Regions from separate parts of the Priestia sp. SIMBA_032 genome, predicted to be linked through region 3. Evidence: riboswitches for the same ligand, from Rfam matches in the RefSeq annotation. Region 3 holds a riboswitch; each other region holds the start of a gene.
What was found. Region 3 has a riboswitch for cobalamin ahead of metE (5-methyltetrahydropteroyltriglutamate--homocysteine S-methyltransferase). Riboswitches for the same ligand answer to the same signal wherever they lie in the genome.

Region 1 (5,027 bases), on a different contig from region 3:
AGCCCAATTTGATTTTCTTGCGTCATGACTGCAACTTTTTGCGCCAGCTGCTTTGGTGAATAAGCCTTCACTGACTTTCCTTCTACCTTCACTTCTCCTGATTGAATGGTTAATACATTCATAATCAAGCGAATAAGCGTTGTTTTCCCGCTTCCATTTGGTCCTAGTAAAGCGACAAAAGAACCTTTGTCTACGGTGAACGTGATGTCACGAACGGTCGGCTGCTGCTTATCGTATCCTCCTGTCACATTATATAGTTCAATCATGATATTCCTCTTTTCCGCATACGTTCTTTTACAAGGAGCAGGGTAAAAATCGGCGAACCAATTAAGGCGGTTACGACTCCAATCGGCAGTTCACGAGGTTCTAATATCGTTCGTGCCAATAAATCTGCTAAAACCAAATAACTTCCTCCGATTAAAATAGAAAGCGGCAGTACATGCTTATGATTAGCTCCCGCTACGAGACGCACTACGTGGGGAATAACTAAGCCAACAAATCCAATTGCCCCAGATACTGATACCGCAGCCCCTGTTAATACGGATGCACCTATTAAAATCATTCTTTTTTTCTTCTTTACGTCTATTCCCATAAACTGAGCGGATTGATCGCCAAATGCTAAGCCGTTCAGCTCTTTAACATGTAACAGCAGTATAATCGTACCGACTAAAAAGAACGGCCCTAAAATTTGAATATGAGACCATCCTCTCATTGATACGCTTCCCATTAGCCAGTATAAAACCTGTCTTACATCTTCTTCAGGAGAAAGAGCTACAATTAATGAAATAAGCGCGCTCATAAAGGATGATAAAATAATCCCTGCTAAGATGATGGTTTCATTGGCCAAATTGCCGCTTGCGAGTTTCGTAATACCAAAAACTAAAAGAAGAGTAATAAAACCAGATACAATGCCGACTACAGGCAGTGTGAAGATAGACAAACCAAAAATACTCCAATGAAAATAAATTGCCATGACAGAGCCAAGGGTTGCACCTGAGGAAACCCCGATCGTATAAGGATCAGCAAGCGAGTTTCTTAATAGCCCTTGAAAGGCAGCCCCTGCTATTGAAAGCGAAGCTCCTACTAAAAATGCCACCAGTACTCTTGGAAAACGAATTTGCCAAATGATTAAATCCATGTTTTCCGGACCGTGATATAAGGATAGCCCGGTAAGGTGGCCAATAATAATTTTGATTGTATCTCCTACGGTTAACGAAACTGTACCAATAAATACGCCCATAATTACCGAAGTACATACAATAAATAAACTGACTATGTATAAAATAGATGCTTTGTTTAAAAAAATACGTTTAAAAATCAATACGTTCAGCTCCTCTAGGAAACGAGGCGTGATGTTTTACATTACATTAACCATTCATTTTCCTGTCCATAAACCATGTTTCCATCCTACATAGTATTGGAAACAATCATCTTTTATTTGTTACGAGTGCTAGACTGTTGAACTAGGCAACGTAGAATAGCGTACTAAAGTTCCCGGTGAAAAAACAAGCGAAAACCTCTACAAGCTACACTTTTTGTGCTTGCTCGGGGCTTTTATAGTTGTCAATTAAATGATAAAGCTTTTCCATATCTACAGCTTCTCTCACATATGCTGCTGCTTTTGAAAAAGACTCCTCTTTTTGCAGGCGACTGTTGAATGTGTCCGTAATAGGCGGCAATTTTTTATGTTTACGAATTTGATTAAGCAAAGCCCTGCGCAAAGCATCGTTATGAAACACATCATGAACATACGTGCCAACAACGTTGTCTTTAACCGTTCCTTCTTTTTCATGCTCTACCACTGCAAAAGCTTCCGTGGTACTCTTAGAAACCGTCTTTCCCATATGAATTTCGTAGCCTTCAATCGAAACTCTTTCACTTTCTAGCTGGACATACCCAGCAACTCTTTCTGTTTTTTTGCTGGTTGTCATAACGGTTTCCACTGGAAGCAAGCCCAGCCCTTTAATGGATTCAATCCGAGATTCTACTGCATCAGGGTCTGTAATTGTCTCCCCTAGCATTTGATATCCTCCGCAGATGCCAATGACGTGAACGTTCGTTGTGTTCAAGACTTGATTAATGGCTAGAGCCAGGCCGCTTTCTTGTAAAAACTGCGCATCTTCAATCGTATTTTTGCTTCCTGGTAAAACAATTAAATCAGGCGTACCTAATTGCGACGGCTTGGTTACAAGCCTCACGTGACAGTCTTCTTCTAAGCTTAAAGGATCGATGTCTGTAAAATTTGAGATGCGAGGATACGAGATAACCGCAATATCGATTTCTTTTAACGGGTTCACAAGCGTTGAGTAATTTCTGAGTGATAACGAATCTTCAGCGTCAATTTCCACGTCATGCATATAAGGAATCACTCCTAGTACCGGAACTCCCGTGTATTCTTCAAACCACTTCAACCCCGGTTTTAAAAGCTCTAAGTCTCCTCGGAATTTATTGATTAACACCCCAATTACTCTAGGTTTATGTTCATCTGGGAGCAATTGAAGAGTACCCACTAAACTCGCAAAAACCCCTCCTTTATCAATGTCTCCTACTAACACAACAGGGGCTTGGGCTATCTTTGCTACGCGCATATTTACCAGTTCCCGATCGTTCAAATTCACTTCAGCAGGACTTCCAGCACCTTCAATCACAATTCGATCATAATGATTGGCAAGCTCTTTATAAGACTCCGTGATAACGTTCAAACCTTCATTAAAAAATTCTTGCCGATACTGAAAAGCAAACATATTACGAAGCGGCTTTCCATGAACGACAATTTGAGATTCATGATCACGAGTTGGTTTAATCAAAATAGGATTCATATTGGTTGTTGCTTCGACTCCAGCCGCTTCTGCTTGAATTCCTTGCGCTCTTCCAATTTCTTTTCCATCCATTGTAATGTATGAATTAAGCGCCATATTTTGCGATTTAAACGGTGCAGTTTGATAGCCGTCTTCTTTAAAAATACGGCAAAACGCTGTAGCAATCATGCTTTTTCCAGCGTCTGAGTGCGTTCCTTGAATCATAAGAGGTTTTCCTTTTTTCACTTTTTCCACTCCCTATCACATAAAAAAACCTTAACTGTAAAAGTCAAGGTTTGGTCATGCGCTCATTAACACATTGTCTTGACTTATTTCTCCCACCGAAAAATAAGGGGTTTTTAAAAGCAGGTCTCCTGGCTTATGCTTCATTTTACTTCTGCATCCTTCCTAGTTTGACTAGTGGGTCTTTGCAGGTTCATCCACATTTACAGTAGCGGGGGCTGCACCGGATTTACACCGATTTCCCTATTATCCTCCTTAGAGGCACTTTTAAAATCATTTATTCTTTATTGTAACGAATTTTATAACCATTCACAATAACGATTTTCTTCTATTATTATATATTACTGTGTTTATACTTATTTGGGTCTCTTATGCTATAATAACAATTATTTTCCAAACATCTTATGAAATAGTTAGGAAGGTGCTCGTAGTTGAAGAAAAAAATCATTTATATCTTTATTAGTTTGCTTGTTCTTTATGCTGTAATCATGTCTTTTTGTATGTATCAAACCGCTCATCAGCCTGTTCCGCAAAAAGCAGATTATGTGCTTATTTTAGGTTCGAAAGTAGATGGAGATCAAATGTCTCCTAGTTTAAAAGAACGAGCAAAAACGGCTTTATCTTATTTAAAGACTCATAAACAAACAAAAGTTATCGTAACGGGTGGAAAAGGATCCGATGAAGAAATTTCTGAAGCAGAAGCAGCCTATCGTTTTCTACGAAAAGAAGGAATTAAAAAGAATCGAATTATAAAAGAGGATCAGTCAACTTCTACTTTTGAGAATTTCACTTTCACTAAAAAGAAAGTTGATATTCAACACAAAAAAGTCGTGCTTGTTAGCAGTGATTTTCATTTATTTCGCGCCTCTATTATTGCTAAACGTCAGGGTTATGATGTTTATTCTTTAGGTGCAAAGACACCAAATTCAATTAAACTTCAAGCCTACTTTCGTGAGTATGCTGCTATCTTAAAAACGTGGCTGTTTGATAAATAAATAGAGTACACCCCTGTACAAATAAAAAACACGGCATGAATTCATGCCGTGTTTTTTATTAATCATCTGTATCGATAACTGCTTTTGGTAAACCTGTGTATTTCGCCCAGTAGAAAATACCGATTGAAACAAGAGCAATTAAAATTAAGTCAAGCGGGTTGCTTAGCACACCCTGTCCTCCACCAAATGAGCCTAGGTAAGAGATAACAAGCATAATAATATAATAAGCAACTAGCCACCAAGCAGATTTAAGCTGCTGTGCAAATTTTACAACGTCAGTTGGTACGTATTTCTTAAATGCTACGTAGATAACAACCATTAGAAGCTGTGATCCTAGAAGCCAAGAAATTGTCGTCCATCCTGACCAATATACGATGTATGAACAGAAGATAAATGAAACAGGAGCAATAACGCTCATACCTTTTAATTTAAAAGGCTTTTTAAGGTCTTTTGCATTTACTCTGAATGCAGCAGCTGAAATTGGCGCAATCGCATAAGACAGAATAAGTGCCACTGAACATACGTTTACTAGCGCTTCCCAAGAAGGAAATGGCAGTGTCCAGAATACGGACATTCCAAATGATAGCCATAGTGACGCACGTGGAATTCCTGTTTTCTTATCTACTTTTGAAAAACGTTTAAATAGTGTTCCATTACGAGACCAAGCATAAACTAAACGAGAAGTTGTATTCATGAAGATGTTCCCGTTACCGCCTGGTGATAAAATAGCATCAAAAATAACAAGCGTTACTAACCAGCCAAGGCCTAAAATAAGTGCAATATCTTTAAATGGTAAAGAGAATTGCTCTTGAATTGTTCCCCACCCTCCTGATAGCATATCAGCCGGGATGTTACCAATGAACAATACTTGCAGTGCTGTGTAAATAATCGCTGAAAGTACAATACAGATAATGAGCGCGATTGGAATATTACGCTGCGGATTTTTAACTTCACTGGCTACAGAAACAATAGGGTGAAGTCCTAGGTAAGC
Region 2 (5,027 bases), on a different contig from region 3:
TTAGGGGAACGGAAATATCCACATACGTTTCGATGCATGCTTTTAGGAGGAGGACCTGCACCGCTTACTATTTTAGAGGCCTGTGTGAATAAAGAAATTCCTGTTTATCAAACGTATGGAATGACAGAAACATCTTCACAGTTCGTTACGCTTTCACCTGAAGATAGTTTGCGAAAACTGGGATCAGCAGGTAAACCATTATTTCCATGTGCAATGAAAATTGTAGATGAAAAAGGAAATGAGACCAGCGAAGCAGGAGAAATCATTGTTAAAGGTCCGAATGTTACAAAAGGATATTTAAATAAACCTGAAGCTACTGAAAAAGCCCTTCAACAAGGCTGGTTCTATACAGGAGATATCGGGAAAGTGGATGAAGAAGGCTTTCTATATGTGTTAGACAGACGTTCAGACCTTATTATTTCAGGTGGAGAAAATGTATATCCAGCTGAAATTGAAAATGTTTTGTTGAAGCATCCCGCTGTTAAAGAGGCCGGTGTAACGGGAGTAGCTGATGAAAAATGGGGACAAGTGCCAGCTGCATGTATTGTTGTAAACGAAGACGTTTCAGATGAAGAATTATCTTTACACATTCAACAATTTTTAGCAAAGTACAAACTTCCAAAGTATTTCGTTCGAGTAGAGGAGCTGCCGCGAACGGCTTCTAACAAAATCATACGCCGGAAGCTATCATCTTTCATACAGAAAAGGAGCTAATCGATGATTATAAAAAAAGTACATCTTTATAAAATTGACATGAAGCTTCTTTCTCCTTTTTCAACAAGCTATGGTACAGTGCAGGATCGAGAATTGATTTTACTTGAAGTAGAAGATGAACAAGGATTTACAGGGTGGGGAGAAGTAGTTGCTTTTTCATCTCCTTGGTACACGGAAGAAACGATTCAGACATGTTTTCATATGTTAGACGATTTTTTAATTCCCTCGCTTCTTCATCAGCAGCTTCAAAAACCAGAGGATATTCAAAAGTTATTCAAACCTCTAAAGCGAAATAACATGGCTAAAGCAGCTTTAGACTGTGCTATATGGGATTTGTATGCAAAGCGGCAAAACAAACCGTTATCTGAAGTAATTGGAGGAGTAAGGTCTGCTGTAGAAGCTGGAGTGGTAGTTGGCTTAAATGATATTTCCATAATGAAAGAACAAATAAAGACTTACATGAAAGATGGTTATAAGCGCTTTAAAGTGAAAATTAAGCCGGGTGCTGACTATGAGCTACTGAAACAAATTCGAGATGAATTTCCAAACATTCCTCTTATGGCTGATGCCAATTCAGCCTATACGTTAAGCGACAGTAATTCATTGAAGAAACTAGATGAATTGAATTTAATGATGATCGAACAGCCGTTAAGTTCTGATGATATCCTTGATCATCGATTGTTACAAAAGCAAATGAAGACGCCAATTTGCTTAGATGAAAGTATTGTGAGCTATGAAGATGCACGTCATGCAATTGAACAAAAAAGCTGTAAGATTATCAATGTGAAAATCGGTCGAGTTGGCGGAATGTCCGTAGCAAAGCAAATTCATGATTTGTGCGCCCAGCATGGTGTAAGACTTTGGGTTGGAGGAATGTTAGAAGCCGGGATTTCACGAGCTCATAACATCGCCCTTGCTACATTGCCTTCTTTCACGATACCAGGTGATATTTCTGCGTCGTCTCGCTATTGGGAAAAAGATATTATTAAGCCCGAAGTAGAAGTAGAAGCCGGAGTAATAAAGGTGAAGGGAAAACCGGGGATAGGATACGAGATTGATAAAAAGTTTATCAAAACAATCACAGCATTTGAAAAAGAATACAAATAATTAAAAACCGTTTTTTTATGAAAAACGGTTTTTTTTATTGAGGTTGTCAATGTTTAGTAGAAAAATAGGACAAATTTTTTAAAAAGAGCACATTGTTCCATCAAGCGTGTCAAAACATGTTATGATGGAATAGTTTGATGAAAAAAGTCGAAGGATTTTATCGTAAAAAACAAAATTATTTTTGAAAATAGGTTGATAGTTTTCTAAGTTGTCCTATATAATGTGTTTATAACATAACACAATATGTTGTTTTGGAATCGGTAATAAAATACTATATTTTGTGTTTTCCAGTGAAAAAGGTGTCTGATAAAAAGACTTAAAAGGGAATTTGGTGAAAATCCAAAGCTGTCCCCGCAACTGTGAATGCTGATGAAATAAGGAAATCCACTGTGAGTAAACATCATGGGAAGGCCTTAAAGTAAAAAGAAGCATAAGTCAGGAGACCTGCCTTTTTTATGTCGTTTTATCTTCTTCGGGAGGTGAGAGGGTAGAGCGAGGATTGAGAAAAGACTTAGTGTCTTCTTCTATCTTCGTTCTATTCGCTCACCGAGGTACGGTGAGCGATTTTTTATTTTGAAGTGAAGAGAGGAGCCATATTTATGGTGAATACATTAAAGCCTACAATTCTACATGAATTAACTGCATATATTGAACGATTAAAAAAAGAATTTACGCAGCTTGATTTTTCTTTGTATGAGGAAAAGGTTATTCAAACTGTTACAGTAAAGGAAAATATGACGGACGAAAAGGTTGCAAACGTACTAATTTTGGCAGCCCTAGAGCGTATTTCAATGGAAGAACCAGATTGGACGTACGTGGCGGCAGACGTCTACTTAAACGAACTATATCGAAAAGCAGCAGACAGCCGAGGTTATGATAAAAAAGAGAAGTACGGTTCTTTTTATCAGCTTATTCAAGAACTAACAAAAATCGGTATTTATAATAAACAACTATTAAAAACATATACAGAAGAAGAAATTAATGAAATTGCTTCAGTCATTATTCCTGAACGCGATCGTTTATTTACATACATTGGATTGTTGACATTAGCAGATCGCTATTTAGCGACATCACATGATAAGCGCGTATACGAATTACCGCAAGAACGTTTTCTTATCATTGCTATGACGCTGATGTCTCAAGAAAAGAAAGAAAATCGAACAGCATTAGTAAAAGAAGCGTACTGGGCGCTTTCTAGTCTATATATGACGGTTGCCACTCCAACACTTTCAAACGCAGGAAAGAGCTACGGACAGCTATCTAGCTGCTTTATTGACACGATTGATGACAGCTTACGCGGTATTTATGATAGCAATACAGATTTGGCCACGCTTAGTAAAAATGGAGGCGGAATTGGTGTCTACCTTGGTCATATTAGAAGCCGAGGAAGTGATATAAAAGGTTTTAAAGGCGTATCATCAGGAACAATTCCATGGATGAAACAGCTAAATAATACGGCTGTAAGTGTCGATCAGCTAGGTCAGCGACAAGGAGCTATTGCCGTATATTTAGACGTATGGCATAAAGATATCTTTTCATTCTTAGACGCGCGTCTGAACAATGGTGACGAACGCCAGCGCACGCATGATTTATTCACTGGCGTATGTCTGCCAGATTTGTTTATGGAAAAAGTAGAAGCACGTGAAGACTGGCACTTATTCGATCCGCACGAAGTTCGTACGCTGATGGGCTACTCGTTAGAAGATTTTTATGATGAAGAAGAAGGCAGCGGTTCGTTCCGCACTCGTTACGCTGAGTGTGTAAACAATGAACAGCTTTCAAGAGAAACAGTTCCTGCTATTGAAATCTTCAAGCGTATTATGCTTTCCCAGCTTGAAACTGGAACGCCTTATATGTTCTATCGTGATACGGTTAACCGAGCTAATCAAAACCGCCACGCGGGTATGATTTACTGCAGTAACTTATGTACAGAAATCACGCAAAACCAGAGTACAACGGTAGTAACAGAGGAAATTACGGAAGATGGAAAAATTATTATTACAAAGAATCCGGGCGATTTTGTCGTATGTAATCTTTCTTCTATTAACTTAGCGAGAGCCGTAACTGAAGATGTGCTTGAACGTTTAATTCCAATTCAAGTACGCATGCTTGATAATGTTATTGAGCTAAATGATTTGCCGGTACTTCAAGCAAAGCTAACGAATCAAAAATACCGCGCGGTGGGGCTGGGCACATTTGGCTGGAACCATTTGCTTGCCTTGAAGAAAATAGCATGGGAGACAGATGAAGCGGTAGCATACTGCGATGAATTGTATGAACAAATTTCTTACTTAACCGTGCAGGCAAGCATGAACTTAGCTAAAGAAAAAGGCGCATATCCATTATTTAAAGGCTCAGATTTTGAGTCAGGCGCTTATTTTGAAACACGTGAATACACAAGCGAAGCATGGAATGAACTGCGTAACGAAGTTCAAAGCAATGGGATAAGAAATGGATACTTAATGGCTGTAGCACCTAATTCATCAACATCTATTATCGCGGGTTCTACGGCAAGTATTGATCCGATTTTCCGTAAGTTTTATTCAGAGGAAAAGAAAAACTATAAAATCCCAGTGACGGCACCAGATTTATCGCCAGCAACAAACTGGTATTATAAGTCCGTTTATTTAATTGATCAGCACTGGAGCATTAAGCAAAACGCAAAGCGCCAGCGCCATATTGATCAATCTATTTCATTCAATTTATATGTACAAAACGATATCCGAGCAAAAGAGTTACTGGATCTTCATATGACGGCATGGAAAGAAAAATTAAAAACGACCTATTACGTACGTTCAACATCAAGTGAAGTCATTGAAGAATGTGAAAGCTGTCATAGTTAAAAGGAGTGAATAATTCATGACAAGCATGTTAAAACGAGAATTAATGAACGAAACAGCTCCGAACCGTTCGACAGGAATCATCAACGGCAAGAGCTCCAATATTCTAAACTGGGATGACGTCCGATTTTCATGGGCGTTCCCTAAATACAAGCGTATGCTAGCTAATTTCTGGACGCCGTTTGAAATTAATATGGGTCAAGATATTAAGCAGTTCCCTCAGTTAACCGCTGACGAACAAGAGAGCTTTCTAAAAATTATTGGCCTGCTGGCGCTGCTGGACAGTATTCAATCAGATTATGCTAGCAAAGTAGCTGATTATGTAACCGATTCTTCGATTAATGCTCTAATGATTATTTTAGCGCA
Region 3 (5,027 bases):
GCGGGATATCATCACGTACAAACGACCAGTTTAAAATCGTAATCGGACCCGTCAGCATTCCTTTAACCGGCTTATTGGTTAGAGACTGTGCGTAGACCGTTTCTTTGATCGTCATTGCCTGCTCGTACGATACATCTCCGTAAATAAGCGGCGGCTTCACGCAGCGAGAACCGTAAGATTGCACCCAGCCAAACTTCGTAAACTGAAAGCCTCCTAATTTCTCACCGAAGTATTCGACCATATCCGTACGCTCAAACTCTCCGTGCACAAGGACATCTAAGCCGATGTTTTCTTGAATTTCAATCCATTTTTTTATTTCCTCGCTAATGTACACTTCATATGCTTCATCGCTTAACTCGCCTTTACGCCATTTTAGACGCTCTTTTCGCACTTCTTTTGTTTGCGGAAAGCTTCCAATCGTTGTCGTTGGAAGAAGCGGCAGTTGAAAAGCTTCTTGCTGAACGCGCTGACGTACGTCAAACGGCGCTTGTCGCTCTGCTTTATAGCTGTGCAGCTGCTTCAGCTCTTTTTGCACGTCTTGATGATTTCGAAAAGATGATCCATTTAATGCTTGAATTGCCTGTTTGCTTACACTTATTTCTTCTTCTATTGCTTCTTTTCCTTGCTGCACCGCTTTCGTTAACAGCGTAATTTCCTTCAGCTTTTCATCTGCAAAAGAGAGCGCATTTTTCAATACTGGATCAATCGTCTCTTCATTTTTCACCGTGACAGGAACATGTAGCAGACTTGATGAAGGCTGCAGAATCAAACGGTCTTTTGATACGGCTTCTTCAATTTCACTGATTGTTAAAAGCTGCTCGTCCAAATTTTCACGCCAAATGTTTCGTCCGTCAATCACTCCTGCTGCCAGCACTTTATCAGTTGGAAAACCATATTTATTAAGCGCCGTGAGATTTTCGCCTCGGTCATGCACAAAGTCTAAACCGATTCCTTCAACAGGAAGAGACACGACTTCCTTATAGTAATCAACGCTGTCAAAATACGTTTGCAAAATGACTTTTACATTCGGTGCCGCTTCCTTCAAAGTTTGATAGACTTCTGTGTAAAGCGCCAGGTCTTCTTTTGATAGCGTTGTAGATAAAACCGGCTCATCTATTTGTACCCACTCTACTCCTTCTGCCTGCAGCTCCGCTAAGATAGTTGCATAAAGAGGAACAAATTGTTCAACTACTTTTTTAAACTCACTTTCTTTATATCCTTTTGACAGCTTTACAAATGTTACTGGACCTAAAATAACGGGCTTGCCTTCAATATTCAGCTTCTGTTTTGCTTCTTTGTAAAATTGAAGCGGGCGATTTTCTACAAGTGCCGGCGTACATTCCTCAAGCTCTGGTACGATATAGTGATAATTTGTGTTAAACCATTTTGTCATCGTAGAGGCTACCGCACCTTTTGTTCCTCGCGCGATGTCAAAATACGTTTCAAGCGATACCGGTCCTCCGTCATATTCAAAGCGCTTTGGCACCAAACCAAACATAGCGGCTGTATCTAACACGTGATCGTATAAGCTAAAATCTCCGACTGGAATCAGTTCAATTCCTGCGTCATGCTGTTTTTTCAGATGCCCAAGACGAAGAGCTTCAATTTCCTGTAGAAAGATATCTTTCTCTAGCTTCCCTGCCCAAAACTGCTCAAGCGCTTTTTTCCATTCTCGTTTTTCACCAATTCTTGGATAACCTACATTTGAACTTTTTACACTGCTCATTTTTTCCACTCCCTGTATATTTTTTTATCGATAAACTAAAAAATCTCTCTTTTCGAAATGAAAAGAGAGATGATACGCATACTTAACTAAAGTTGAGATAGTCTGTTTTTCTCAACACGTATTCCTCACTCCTCTCTATATCCCGTAGAGCTTAAGTGCATACAACAGGCAGGTCTCCTGACTTAGGTTCATCGCTTCCTATCCCTTCCCATTTCAGCATGAAACAGTGGTTAATAAGTTGCTCCCCATTACAGTGGCGGGACCGCGCCGGCTTTTCACCGATCTTCCCTTTTAAGCTGCGTACATTCGTTACACAGCACCTGATGCATTTCTATGAAATTGTTCATTCAAAACATATTCACATAAAATAAAAAGCCTCTCTATCACGAATAGAGAGGCATAGTATCTATGAAATCCTCTCTTATTTTTCAAAGCTGTACGCTTTGCAGGATGTAGCACCTTTTCAACAAGATTGTTAAATGGTTGCCGGGCTTCACAGGGCCAGTCCCTCCGCCTCTCTCAATAAGAGTTTTGATTGTTTATAATATTTTGAATGTAGAGTCATCTTAACACCTTACATTTATGTTGTCAAAAGAAATTTCAAAAAAATCAGTTTTCAGGAGGCGTTGACGCTAATTTTTGCCTTAACAATTTGTAATCATCTTTTCGATGTGTTTCGATCAAGTCTTTTGCTCCTTGATGATACCCTGAAGAATAGATGTACTCTACCGCCGTTTCAATAAGCATTCTCTTTTCTTCCGCACACTCTCGGTCCATTAAGGGAAACAGTCTACCTAAAAGGTCATTTAAATCTTCCTTAATAAAACGATTAAGTCCTTCTTGCATCTTTTCGTTTGCCATGATAGCTCCTCCATTTGCTGTGTATGTTCCAAGCCTCTATAAACAGGCATTTCACTGTAAATTTTAAGATAAAGTTAAGTCATTAAACAGTATATCAAGTGAATGTTTTTCTTCAGTTACATATGTAATACAAATATATGACAAATATAGAGAATATATCATCCTTCATTATCTATTATAACGCTTGACTTAACCTTCTGCTACAAGGTTTCGTTAAGAGTTATGTACGGTTTTCCAAAAGAGGTTGAGACATAACGAAATGAATCCACTCTAAAGACACATGGAATACATGAGCTGAATCGCTTGTGACACCGCAGTTGATTTCCGTACAAGACTTCGCTTTCCGCGGGCGTCCGGTGAGCCTCCTCGTCGCATACGCTCCTGCGGGGTCTCACCTGTTCCGCTTTTCCCGAAGGAGTCTGCGTCTTTCCCTCCAATCAACTGCTAGAAGAAACTCAACAGATGAAACCTGCGCTTACCATAAAAAAACGAACCACTAATCAAACACTTTGATCAGTGGTTCGTTTTTCACTTCGGCTACCATACTTTTATCGCAGCCTCTTACATTTAAACAACAATTAGACGTATTTATTACGCTCAACCGGACTTAAAGAATTTCTTTCAGAGCGAGTTGCCATGTCCGTTTCAATTTGTTCTAGGCTACGTCCTTTTGTTTCAACAACTACAAAACGTATGAAGAATAATCCGAGAATACAAATGATCCCGAACGTTGAAAAGATAACGCCCAGACTAAACTGATCAGCTAAAATTGGGAACACAAGCCCTACTGCCAGCGATCCTGTCCAGTTAAAAGCAGATGAAATACCAGCACCGATTCCGCGTACAGAAAGCGGGAAAATTTCTCCTACAATGATCCACGTAAGCGGCGCCCAAGAAAACGCATAGCAAAGGATAAAGCAGCAAAGAGCAATTAACGTAACCCAGTTAACAACGACTTCATTAACGCCTAACGCTCCTAGAATAGCCGGTGTAAAGAATGAAAGAGCCATACCCGCGCCGCCAATCGTAAGAATGGTACGGCGGTTGAATCTATCAACAAACTGCAGAAAAATAAGTGTTGTCACGACGAAGATTACCCCAACAATGACCGTAAAACCAGCAGCTACCTGCGGGGCTAAACCAACTTGGCGAGCAATGCTTGTTGCATAATAAACAATTGAGTTTGAGCCTTGAATCTGCTGAAAAGTTGCCATTCCGACGCCGATAATTAAAGCTAGACGAAACTTTTTCTGAAACAGCTGCTTAATGCCTGATTGTTCATGCACAGCTACGCTTTCAATTTCAGACACTTCAGCTTCGACTTCCACTGCTGAGGGACGAAGCGTGCGCAGCACTTCACGCGCTTTATCTGGCATTCCATTTTTAATTAAGTAGCGAGGCGACTCTGGAAGCTTGATCATACCGATGCATAATACAATTGCAAAAATACCGGCGCTGCCAAGCATTAATCGCCAGCTGTTTGGAACCGGCTCAAAAATAAAGGCTACGATATAGCTTAATAATAATCCAATTACAATCATTAGCTGATTTAAACCTGAAAGCTTCCCGCGAATATTAGCAGGTGCGATTTCTGACATATAGGCAGGAACTAAAGAAGAAGCCGTTCCTACTGCTGTACCTAAAAAGACGCGCGCAATCGTTAACGTAATTTCCTCTGGTGCAATCGCTGAACCGATGGAGCCCAAAAGAAAGATGATCGACGAAATTAAAATTAACTTTCTTCGTCCAAACTTATCGCCTAATAATCCGCTTAAAATGGAACCGATAATTGCTCCTCCCATTAGCGACGAAACCACAATCCCCAGCCAGAGCGGACTCAAATGAAACGCTTCACGGATATGACCTTCTGCACCAGCAATAATCCCAATATCATAACCGAATAAAATACCGGCAAATGAGCCGAAGAAGAAGATAAACTTACTTGATACTTTACTCATGATTATATATCCCCTTTTTGTTGTCTTAGTTTTTCTTTCTATCACAAAATTTAAAACGCTTTCATTTATTTCTAAAAACGGCGTTCTTTTACTAAATTGCGCTATATTTTCACTTCCAAGGAAGCAGCGCTCCCTTGAAAGTAGTGATGCTTACTTAATAATGACGTACTCTAGATCAACAAGCTTTGCATAGCTCACGATTTGATCCGTCGTTAAATTTAATGAAAGAACCGTATGATGGCCTCCTCCGTTTTCAATCCACGCTTTAACGCCGTCTTGGAAGTTCGGCTTAATGTTCCAAAGCACGCGCGCTACCGGAAGATTTGGAGCTGGAACTTCCGGTTCAAATGCCGATACTTCGTTAATTAACAGCTTGTAATGCGTGCCGAAGTCAGCCATGGAAACTACTACGCCTTCTCCTTGTTTACCATCAAACACTAAGCGGGCCGGATCTTCGCGGTTACCGATACCTAGCGGAGAAA

Region 1: linked by a shared signal. The riboswitch ahead of SB717_RS15960 (cobyric acid synthase) and the one ahead of metE (5-methyltetrahydropteroyltriglutamate--homocysteine S-methyltransferase) in region 3 are both predicted to bind cobalamin.
Region 2: linked by a shared signal. The riboswitch ahead of SB717_RS06030 (ribonucleoside-diphosphate reductase subunit alpha) and the one ahead of metE (5-methyltetrahydropteroyltriglutamate--homocysteine S-methyltransferase) in region 3 are both predicted to bind cobalamin.

The regions. Positions count from the first base shown of each region.
Region 1 is NZ_JAWRXD010000004.1:334,312-339,338, forward strand. Features, by position in the region: gene SB717_RS15950 (ABC transporter ATP-binding protein) at 1-266, opposite strand, end outside; gene SB717_RS15955 (FecCD family ABC transporter permease) at 263-1,321, opposite strand; gene SB717_RS15960 (cobyric acid synthase) at 1,527-3,053, opposite strand; cobalamin riboswitch at 3,146-3,325, opposite strand; gene SB717_RS15965 (YdcF family protein) at 3,473-4,036, shown strand; gene SB717_RS15970 (APC family permease) at 4,095-5,027, opposite strand, start outside.
Region 2 is NZ_JAWRXD010000002.1:16,007-21,033, forward strand. Features, by position in the region: gene SB717_RS06020 (o-succinylbenzoate--CoA ligase) at 1-714, shown strand, start outside; gene menC (o-succinylbenzoate synthase) at 718-1,821, shown strand; cobalamin riboswitch at 2,102-2,287, shown strand; gene SB717_RS06030 (ribonucleoside-diphosphate reductase subunit alpha) at 2,421-4,664, shown strand; gene SB717_RS06035 (ribonucleotide-diphosphate reductase subunit beta) at 4,681-5,027, shown strand, end outside.
Region 3 is NZ_JAWRXD010000014.1:62,033-67,059, reverse strand. Features, by position in the region: gene metE (5-methyltetrahydropteroyltriglutamate--homocysteine S-methyltransferase) at 1-1,726, opposite strand, end outside; cobalamin riboswitch at 1,877-2,065, opposite strand; SAM riboswitch class I at 2,145-2,255, opposite strand; gene SB717_RS25840 (hypothetical protein) at 2,336-2,587, opposite strand; gene SB717_RS25835 (hypothetical protein) at 2,858-3,028, opposite strand; gene SB717_RS25830 (sugar porter family MFS transporter) at 3,166-4,545, opposite strand; gene araA (L-arabinose isomerase) at 4,696-5,027, opposite strand, start outside.